2 regions of the Janthinobacterium sp. EB271-G4-7A genome follow, and region 2 is predicted to be linked to the other one. Evidence: predicted binding sites of a transcription regulator. Region 2 holds the regulator's gene; the other holds the start of a gene.
The links. Region 2 encodes sigma-54, which starts transcription at its own class of promoters, with help from an activator protein. Its sites were predicted from a motif close to TGGCANGNAANCTGCTTT; they were not measured.
Positions count from the first base shown of each region.

Region 1: IGS58_RS28905 (beta-propeller fold lactonase family protein) is a predicted target of sigma-54. The motif match lies at 3,103-3,120, and genes of this name have one in related genera.

Region 1 is NZ_JACYMI010000010.1:10,034-15,213, reverse strand. It holds gene IGS58_RS28915 (substrate-binding periplasmic protein) at 1-784, shown strand, start outside; gene IGS58_RS28910 (TonB-dependent receptor family protein) at 842-2,980, opposite strand; gene IGS58_RS28905 (beta-propeller fold lactonase family protein) at 3,185-4,141, shown strand; gene adh (aldehyde dehydrogenase) at 4,486-5,180, shown strand, end outside.
Region 2 is NZ_JACYMI010000005.1:194,651-199,830, forward strand. It holds gene IGS58_RS25750 (enoyl-CoA hydratase/isomerase family protein) at 1-941, opposite strand, end outside; gene hpf (ribosome hibernation-promoting factor, HPF/YfiA family) at 1,077-1,439, opposite strand; gene IGS58_RS25760 (RNA polymerase factor sigma-54) at 1,509-2,987, opposite strand; gene lptB (LPS export ABC transporter ATP-binding protein) at 2,992-3,747, opposite strand; gene lptA (lipopolysaccharide transport periplasmic protein LptA) at 3,747-4,328, opposite strand; gene lptC (LPS export ABC transporter periplasmic protein LptC) at 4,354-4,965, opposite strand; gene IGS58_RS25780 (KdsC family phosphatase) at 5,008-5,180, opposite strand, start outside.

The sequences.
Region 1 (5,180 bases), on a different contig from region 2:
CCTGGCGCTGTGCGCAGCCGCGCCTGCGCGCGCCGACTGGCAAAAAGTGCAGCAGTCGGGCAGCCTGAAAGTGGCTGTGTATAACGAGTTCGCGCCGTTTTCCGACAAGGGAGCGGGCATCGATATCGACATCGCTGAAGCGCTGGCGAAAAAGCTGGGTTTGAAACTGAGCTTGCTGCCATTTCCCGCTGGCGAAAATCTCAACGATGATTTGCGCAATATGGTGTGGAAGGGGCATTACCTCGGTTATGGTCCCGCCGATGTGATGCTGCATGTACCGGTCGACAAGAAGTTGATGGCGGATAACGACAAGGTCGAGATCTTCGCGCCGTACTACGTGGAGACCGTGCGCCTGGCGCGCAGCGCGCAAGCCGTGCCGCAATTCGATGGCGTCGCTTCGCTGGCCGGCAAGCGCATCGGCGTGGAAAAAGTATCGATCGCGGCTATGCTGATGCTGGGTGAAGACAATGGCAAGTACCGCGACGACGTGCGCATCTTCGACACGGCGGCCGAAGCGTTGCAGCAATTGCAGGCAGGGCAACTCGATGCCGTGCTGGCCAACCGTTCGGAGATCGAATCGGTGCTGAAAAGCGATCCCGCTTTCCCCTTGAGCGAAGTGGCGTTCGCCCGCTTGCCGCGTGCCGGCTGGGCCGTGGGCCTGGCCGTCAGCCGCCAGCAGCTCGACGTGGCAAAGTTGCTGCAGGCGGCCATGAACGAGATGGCGGCCAGCGGTGAATTGAAAGCCATCTTTGAAAAATATGGCGTGAAGGAAGCACGGCCCTGACGTAGCGTGCTTGAGTTTAAAAGCCCGCGCATTGATCGATGCGCGGGCTTTTTAGTTTTAGAAACTATATTGGGCGCTGACGCCCAGCAACCAGTTGCGTCCCGGTGCCGCTTCATAGTAGCGCTTGTTGCTGTCGCCGACGATGACGGAGCCCACGTAGGTCTTGTCGAAAAGATTGTTCAGGCGGGCAAATTCCTTGAAGCGCCAATTGCCCACGTTTTGTTTGGCGTTGACGCGCGCATTGAACACCGTATAGCCGGGCGCCGGCTTTTCGCTGTTGCTGTCTTCCGCGTAGACCTGGTTGCTGGCCACGCTTTCCAGCGCCGCGCCAAAACGGTCCAGCGTGTCTTTCCAGGCCAGTTCCGCAAACAGGTTGGCGCTGGGCACGCCCGGCAAGCGGCTGCCTTCGCGCACGTTGCCAAACGCCTGGTCATACACGGCGTGCAGGCTGGTCAGTGCCACTTTGGTCGTGAAGCCATACGGCAGGTTCGAGTCCAGCGACACTTCCATGCCCTGGCGCAAGGTTTTTCCCGCATTGCGGTAGCTGGTGCGCCCGCCGCTGGACTTGTCGACCACCAGTTCGTCGCTGGTCTTGATCTGGAACACGGCCGCGTTCACATGCGTGTTGTTATTGATCCTGGCCTTGACGCCTGCTTCCAGGTTGGTGCTGGTGGCCGGTTTCAAGTTGAAATTGAAGCCGCCGCCCGTGCCCGAGTAAAACAGTTCATTCAAGGTAGGCGCTTCGAAACCGCGCGCGGCGCTGGCATAGACGTTGACGTTCGGCGTCAGCTTGTACAGCAGGCCTAGCACCGGTGTCGTGTGGCTGAACTCCAGGCTGCCGCTATCGTTGCCGTTGCCGAGGAAATGGTCATCGACCGCCACTTTCATCTTGCTGTAGCGCACACCTGCGCTGAGCAGCCACGGGCCGCTTTGCCATTCCGCCTGGATATACGGATCGAGGCTGGACACGACATTCTGCTCGTCGCGGCGCAGCTTGCCCTTTACGCCAAAGCTATTGCCGATGAAGTTTTCGTAGCCGGTGCGGTCATCGCTGGAGCGGCCATAGTCGATGCCGATAGTCGTGCTCAGCTTGCCGCCAGCCAGCTGGTTCACGTGCAGCCAGTTGGTATCGATGCCATAGAACTGGCGCTGGAAATCGACCACGCCGCCCGAATGGCTGGCGGGCGCCTGGAAGCCCTTGGTAAATGCCTGGTACTGGATCACGTCGCGGTTGCCGCCATACACCATCACGTGCAGGCGGTCATCGCCGAACGACTGTTCATAGGTGGCGCCGATTTGCTGGTGGTCGATGCTCTTGCGGGTGTTGTAGCGTTCGGCCAGTGTGCGTTTCGGGTTTTGCGTATCCGTCGCGTCGACCTCACCGGCGCGCGGGTTGGCGGCAAACGTGGCCCAGGTGGCGCCCAGCGGATCTTGCGTATTGCCTTGATGCAGGCTGTTGGCGACGATGGTCAGCTTGCTGTCCGCCGTGGGCTTGACGGTGATCTTGCCGAACGCCTGTTCGCGCGTGGCGGCGCTATGGTCGCGGAAGCCGTCCGTGCGGAAGCGCGAACCGTCGAGCACGTAGCCGATGTCGCCTGCCTGGCCTTGCGCCGAGAGATCGACCTTGCTGGTGCCGTAGCTGCCGCCCGTCACATTCAGTTCGACGGACGGGGGATTTTGTCCATCCCTGGAAAACAGCTGGATCACGCCGCCCGAATGGTTGCCGTAGATGGCAGAAAACGGTCCGCGCAGCACTTCGATGCGCTCGGCCGTATCGAGGTTGAAGGTGGCGGCCTGGCCTTGGCCGTCGGGCATGCTGGCGGGAATGCCATCGCTGATCAGCTTGACGCCGCGCACACCGAAGGCCGAGCGTGCGCCAAAGCCGCGTGACGAGATCTGCAAGTCTTGCGCATAGTTCTGGCGGTTTTGCACGACCAGGCCCGGCACGGCGGCCAGCGCTTCCGACGCGTTGACGCGGATTTGGCCATCCTGGATGCGCGCGCTGTCGACCACGTCGATCGAGGCCGGCACTTCCTGGCTGGGGTGGGCGATGCGGCTGCCGCTGATGACCACCGTATCCATCAGTTGTCCGGCGGCCAGGTCGGCTGACTCGGCGGCAAAGACGTGGGGGGCTAGGGTGGCGCTGCCGGCGACAAACAGGCTGGCGATGGTGTTCAGGCGGAAACGATGCTGCATGCGGATTCTCCAATGTGAATAAAAGCCTGCTTGATCGCGTGCGCGGTACAGGTCTGCATAGTCTTATCAAGCAATATGCCTGCCATGTCTCCATTGGTGGGCTGAAATTATACGCGTGTCAGTGGCACGGCGTTTGCATACAGCAATGGGCAGATGCGCCGCTACCGCGCGCTTTTCCTGTGTTTTTCCATTGAAAAGGTGATTATGCCCAACTTCTTCTCGTGCTTGCGCCAGGTTTGCTGGCTGTTGCTGGCGCTCGCCAGCACCGCCCTCCAGGCAGCTCCATTTGCCTATGTCCCCAATGAAAAATCGGGCACCTTGAGCGTGATCGACACGGCGACCGACCAGGTGGTGCGCCAGATCGCCGCAGGCAAGCGTCCGCGTGGCATCGCCGCCGACCCCACAGGACGGCAATTGTTTGTCACGGACGCGGCCAGCAGTGCCTTGCTGCTGATCGATAACGCTGGCGGCGCGGCCGTGCGCACGGTGGCGCTGGGCAAGTCGCCCGAAGGCGTCAGCGCGTCCCTGGACGGTCATTACGTGGCCGTCGCCGTCGAGGAAAACAACAGCGTGACCTTGCTCGACGGCCAGACGGGCGTCTTGCTCGCCGATATCAAGGTGCAGGGACGCAATCCGGAACATGCCGTCTTCAGTCCCGATGGGCGCTGGCTGCTGGTCAGTGCGGAAGAGGCCGAGCAAGTCGATGTCATTGATGTGGCACAACGCCGCCAGGTGGCGTCCATCGCCGTGGGACTGCGTCCGCGCGGCATCGGTTTCAGTCCCGACTCGGGCCGCGCCTATGTGGCGTGCGAACTGGTCAATACCGTGTATGTGATCGACATGGCCGCGGGCAAGGCGATTGCGACCATTCCAGCGGGCAAGAATGCGAATGGCATCGTGGTCCATCCCAACGGCAAGCAAGTGTATGTCTCGAATGGCACGGACGGCACGGTGATGGTGATCGACACGGCCAGCAATCAAGTGACGGCCACGATTGACGTCGGCAAGCGCCCGTGGAACATGGCCATCACGCCCGACGGCGCCAAGCTGTACGTGGCCAATGGCCGTTCGAACAGTGTGTCCGTCATCGACACGGCCAGCGCGCGCAAGATGGCCGATATTGCCGTGGGTGAATTGCCATGGGGCGTGGTGATTCGTTGATTCCTTGGTGGCACAGGCGCAGGTGTTCCAGTCTGGTACACCTGTTCCATTGTGCAGCGGCGCAGGGGAGATGCCGCAGGGCTGGCCCGGATTGGAACAGGATGCCGCTACCTTGTTCAAAACGCAAACAGGCCCACGTCCCCACCCAAGCAGGTGGCATGCGCTGAAAAACGTGCCGGGTTTGATGCCGCGCCCTTGTAACAGGGATAAAACCGGCTAAGTTTGTAGTGGGATGGCGAGCTGGCACGGCATTTGCGGAAGACTCTGTGTACTCACCCCATCTGTACCAGGACGTTTGATTTTAATTAAGTAATTCCATTCTAATTAACCCGATAGAGGACGACATGAATCTCGCAGACATCAGCAAACTGGGCGTAGCCAATCCCTTCAAACAACGCTATGACAATTACATCGGCGGCAAATTCGTTGCCCCAGTCAAAGGTGAATACTTTCCCAACATTACGCCGATCACGGGCTTGCCGTTTTGCGAAATCGCCCGTTCCACGACGGAAGACGTCGAGCTGGCGCTGGATGCCGCGCACGCCGCCAAGGATGCCTGGGGCAAGACTTCGCCGGCCGAGCGCGCCAATATCCTGAACCGCATCGCCGACCGCATCGAACAGAACCTGAGCCTGATCGCCACGGCGGAAACCATCGACAACGGCAAGCCGATCCGCGAAACGATGAATGCCGACATTCCACTGGCCATCGACCATTTCCGTTACTTCGCCGGTTGTATCCGCGCGCAGGAAGGTTCCGTCGCGCAAATCGATGCGGAAACCTATGCCTACCACTACCATGAGCCGCTGGGCGTCGTGGGGCAGATCATTCCGTGGAATTTCCCGATTCTGATGGCCGTGTGGAAACTGGCGCCAGCCCTGGCCGCCGGCAATTGCGTCGTCTTGAAACCGGCCGAGCAGACCCCGGCATCCATCATGGTGTTGATCGAGCTGATCGGCGACTTGCTGCCGCCGGGCGTGCTGAACATCATCAATGGTTTCGGCCTGGAAGCGGGTAAACCGCTGGCCTCGAGCAAGCG
Region 2 (5,180 bases):
TCGAGCACTTCGCCATGTTCAAAATTGTGGCGCACCACCGTGCGCTCCATGCGCAGGCAATCGGCCACGCCCAGGTGGGCGCCCCGCTGCAGCAATTCCAGGGTCACCGACATCATCAAGGGCGAACGCAGGCGCATCGCTGCCAGCGCCTTGGCCGCGAACGCGCTGTCATCCTGCGCCAGCGAGGCCATGATGGCGGCCACGGAAGGGGCGCCGAAATGGCGGTCCAGCGCCGCGCGCGCCGTGGCCAGGGGAGATACCCCCGCCTCGGCCTGGAAAGGCGCCGCCAGCGCCTTGATGGCCACAGGCAAGGCCTCGCCCCGCGTCGATTCGAACAGGTCCAGCAGCGCCCCCATCTGCGCCTCAGGCACGTAGACATCGGCCAGCCCCGTGTACAGGGCATCGGCCGCGTTGATCGTCAAGCCCGTCAAGCCCAGGTACAGGCCCAGCTGGCCGGCCAGGCGGGATAGAAAATAACTGCCGCCCACGTCGGGAAACAAGCCGATATTGACTTCCGGCATGGCCATGCGCGTGCGGCCCGTCACGATGCGCAGGCGGTTGCCCGGCCCGGCTTGCGCCACGCCCATGCCGCCGCCCATCACCACGCCATCCATCACGGCGATATACGGTTTCGGGTAGAAATGAATTAAATGATTTAAAGCATATTCTTCCGTAAAGAAATCTTCCAGCATGGCGCTGCCGCCTTGCGGCGTGGCCAGGCCGGCATCGTAAAAGAAACGGATGTCGCCGCCGGCGCACAGGGCTTTTTCACTGCTGGAGCGGATCACCACGGCATCCACCTGCGGATCGTCGCGCCAGGCCAGCAAGGCCGCGCTCAGGGCGCGCACCATCTCCAGCGACAGGGAATTCAAGGCTTTCGGACGGTCGAGCACGATATGGCCCGTGCGGTTGCGGATGGAAGTCTGGACGAAGTCGCTCATGGCAGGCAGGAAAGAAGTGAAAGTGCAAACATTTTAGCCCCTGCGCGGCGAACATTGCGCTCAAAAGGTCCAGGCGCAAAAAAGGGCGCAAGATGTGCGCCCTTAGTTGATCACAACTGCTGGAAGCGGGTGGCCTTAGACGGCGACGACGGCTTCTTCCTCGGAGTTGTCTGGCAGATGCTTGATCGCCTCTTTACCGTGCCCTTGCACTTTGGTTTTGTATTTCATCACTTGCCTATCGAGCTTGTCGATCAGGGTATCGATCGCGGCGTACAGGTCGTGCGCCAAGCTTTCCACATAGACAGTCTTGCCGCTCAAACGCAGGTTGACTTCAGCCTTTTGACGTTTTTCTTTCTCTTTGAGGTTATCCACGGTCAGAATCACGGCGATATCGATGACTTGATCGAAATGACGTTTCACGCGCTCCAGCTTCGTTTGTACGTATTCACGGATGGCTGGTGTCACTTCGAGATGATGTCCGCTGATGGTGAGATTCATACACACTCCTAAAGATGATCGGGTTCGTGCGGTCCATCCTATCCGGCCCGCAGAGGAACCGAAAAAAACTTACAAACACTTACGCAGGCTCACTGGCGGAATTTTCAACGCTTCCCGGTATTTGGCAACAGTACGTCGCGCAATCACCATGCCTTGTTCCCCCAGCATGTCCGCAATCTTACTGTCGGATAAAGGATTTTTAGGGTCTTCTGCTCCTGTCAGTTGCACGATCAATGCCCGTATCGCCGTCGATGACGCTTCGCCCCCCGCTTCGGTGGCGACGTGGCTACCAAAGAAATATTTCAACTCGAACATGCCGTGCGGGGTCAGCATGTACTTTTGAGTTGTTACCCGCGAGATAGTACTCTCGTGTAAACCCAGTGTATCAGCTATTTCACGGAGCACAAGGGGACGCATGGCAACGGCCCCATGCGAGAAAAAGTTCTTTTGTCTTTCTACTATCGCCTGCGCCACGCGCAGGATCGTGTCGAAGCGCTGGCGCATATTCTTGATCAGCCACTTGGCTTCCTGCAACTGTGCGCCCATGGCGCCCTCGCCCTTGCCCTGCTTGAGCAAGTTGGCGTACATGGCATTGACGCGCAGGCGCGGCATGACATCGTTGTTCAGCGTGACTTGCCAGCCATTGCGCGCGCGCTTGACGACGACGTCGGGCACCACGTAATCGGACACGTCCGAGGCGAACACGGCGCCCGGATGCGGATTGCACTGGCGAATCACCGTCTGCGCTTCGCGCAAGTCTTCATCGTCGCAATCGAGGGCTTTTTTCAGCTTGTTGAAATCGCGCTGGGCAAACCAGGCCAGGTGCTTTTCCACGATGACGAGGGCCATGCGGCGCGTCACCATGGCGATGTGCGGCAAACGCTTGATTTGCAGCGCCAGGCATTCGGAGGCATTGCGCGCGCCCACGCCGGGCGGATCGAAACTTTGCAAGAGAGACAAGGCCGTGCGCATCTCGTCGGCGTCGATTTCCAGCTCTTCCGGCAGGCGCGCCAGGATGTCCTCGAGCGACTCTTCCAGGTAGCCATTGTCGTCGAGCGCGTCGATGATCAGCTCGACCAGCGCGCGGTCGCGCAATTCAAGTACCGTCACGCGCATCTGCTCCATCAGGTGTTCGCGCAGGGTGCAGTGATGGGCTTCGAGTTGCGGGCGCGAATCTTCGTCGTCGGGCGCCTTGCCGCGGCTCGCCTCGCTCCAGTCGCTGTCGCCGCCATCCGCGGCGGCAGGACCCTCGCCGGCATCGCCGTCAAAGGTTTCCGCTTCGGCCGGCGCTGTGGGCGCTTCCTGGCCTGGCGGCTGGGGCGGCGCTTCGGCCGGCGCTGCCGTGGAACTCAAGGCGCCATCGGACAGCAGGCGCAGCGAGCGGTCGAGCGGATCATCGAGGCGCTCGAGCAAGGGATTGTCCGTCAGCAATTGCTCTAGTTCCTGATGCAATTCCAGGGTAGACAATTGCAACAGGCGTATCGATTGCTGCAACTGCGGCGTCAGTGCCAGGTGCTGCGAAGTGCGCAGCTGCAATGATTGTTTCATTGGCTTACATGCGGAAGTGTTCGCCCAGATAGACCCGGCGTACCGACTCGTTCGCGATGATGTCGTCGGGGCGTCCCGACGCCAGTACCGAGCCCTGGTTGATGATGTAGGCACGATCGCAGATACCCAGCGTCTCGCGCACATTATGATCGGTGATCAGCACGCCGATATTGCGCTCCTTCAAGAAACGCACGATGCGCTGGATCTCGATCACGGCGATCGGATCGACGCCGGCGAACGGTTCGTCGAGCAGCACGAAACGGGGATCGGTGGCCAGCGCGCGGGCGATTTCCACGCGGCGGCGCTCGCCACCGGACAGGGACAGGGCCTGATTCTCGCGCAGCTTTTCAATCTGCAAGTCAGCCAGCAATTTATCCAGGCGCACCTCGATCTCGGCCTTCGTCAGCGGACGGCCTTCGACGGTCTGAATTTCCAGCACGGCGCGGATATTGTCTTCCACCGTCAGCTTGCGGAAGACGGACGCTTCCTGCGGCAGGTAGGACAGGCCCATCTGCGCGCGGCGGTGGATCGGCAGGCTGGAGATGTCCACGCCGCTGATATCGATGCTGCCGCCATCGGACGGCACCAGGCCGACGATCATGTAGAACGAGGTGGTCTTGCCGGCGCCGTTCGGGCCCAGCAAACCCACCACTTCGCCGCATTCGACTTGCAGCGAGACATCATGCACGACTTGCCGCTTGCCATAGGTTTTTTGCAGCCCGCGAACGATCAGGGTGCTGCCGCAACGAGTATTGTCCATTATTTCTTTCCTGGCGCGGGCGTGGCCGGCGCTTTCTCCGCCGCCGGTGCCTTGGTTTTCGGCTGGATCACCATGCGCACGCTGCCGCCATCCGGGGTGCTGGTGCCGCTGTTGGAATTTTCCATCGCAAACACTTCCTTGCGGCTGTCATACGAGATGAAGGCGCCATTGGCCACGTCGGTCACTTTCGTGCCTTCCAGGCGCGTCAGCTTGGCCCTGGAAAACAGTTTCACCACTTCCGTCTTGTTATCGTATTCCACGCGCTCCGCTTCGCCTTCCACCCACAGGTCGCCCGCGCCATCGCGCTTCTGGCGGAAGGTGGCAAGCTTGCCGGGATCGGCCCAGAAGGTAATAAACTGGTAGCCTTGCGGATCTTCCGTGATCACGGCGCGACCCGCCTTCATGGTCAGGGTCCCCTTGACCAGCACGACGTCGCCCGTCAGGGTGCGCACCTGCTTGATGTCATCGACGTGGCCACTGCGTGCCGTGATGACGGCTTCCTTCTCGGAATCGGCCTTCTCGGCATGCGCCACGCCCATGATGGCCAGGGAAAATACGGTCAACAGCAAGATGTTCTTCATAGTATGGTTTCCTTGTTTCATTCTGTCATTTTGCCGCCGCGGCCGGGCGCGGTTTCGGCGGGAGGACCATGCGCAGCGCATTCTGCACTTCCACCACGCCGGTGGCGTTATTGGCTTTCATGCCGATGCCATTGAGGCGCGAGGTGCCCGTCAGGATATCGACAGGCACGTCCGTTTCCATTCTTTCCTCATCCGGGAACACCGTCAGCGCTTCCGTCTTGACTGTCAGGTTCTGCGCCTTCGGACTGGCCACGCGGTCGATCACGACATTGCGGTGCAGTTGCAGCCGGGTATTGTCCTGATCGATATGCGCCAGTTCCGCATTCATGTTCATCGGTGGCATGCCTGGCGTGAGCTTGCGCACGAAGGGCCGGTCGATATCGGACGAATCGTCCAGCGGATAATGCGTGAGCTTGGTGCCCGACACGATATAGCTGGGTTTTCCCGTCAAGTCCATGCGCACCAGGCTGAAATTGGTAATGAAATAGTCGGGCTCATCCAGATGCTTGCTGGCCGTGATGTCCTGGCTATTCTTGTTCATCACCTCGAGCAGCCAAAAGCTGCCCAGCGCGACAACAACCGCGCCCAGCACGGTAAAGATCATGCGCCAGCGATGGGCGCCTCCTGGCTTACGCATAGGGCTTCACTCTTTCAAATGTCACTGGCGAGGCGGCGCGCCTCACTCCAGGAACGGCGCCATGACGCGCGCATAATTGTCCTGGGCACGCAGCAGGAATTCGCAGATCTCGCGCACCGCGCCGCGGCCGCCGCCGGCCTGCGTCACATGGTGGGCCAGGCCCTGCACTTCCGGGCGTCCGCCCGGCACGCTGACGGCAAAGCCGACGCGTTTCA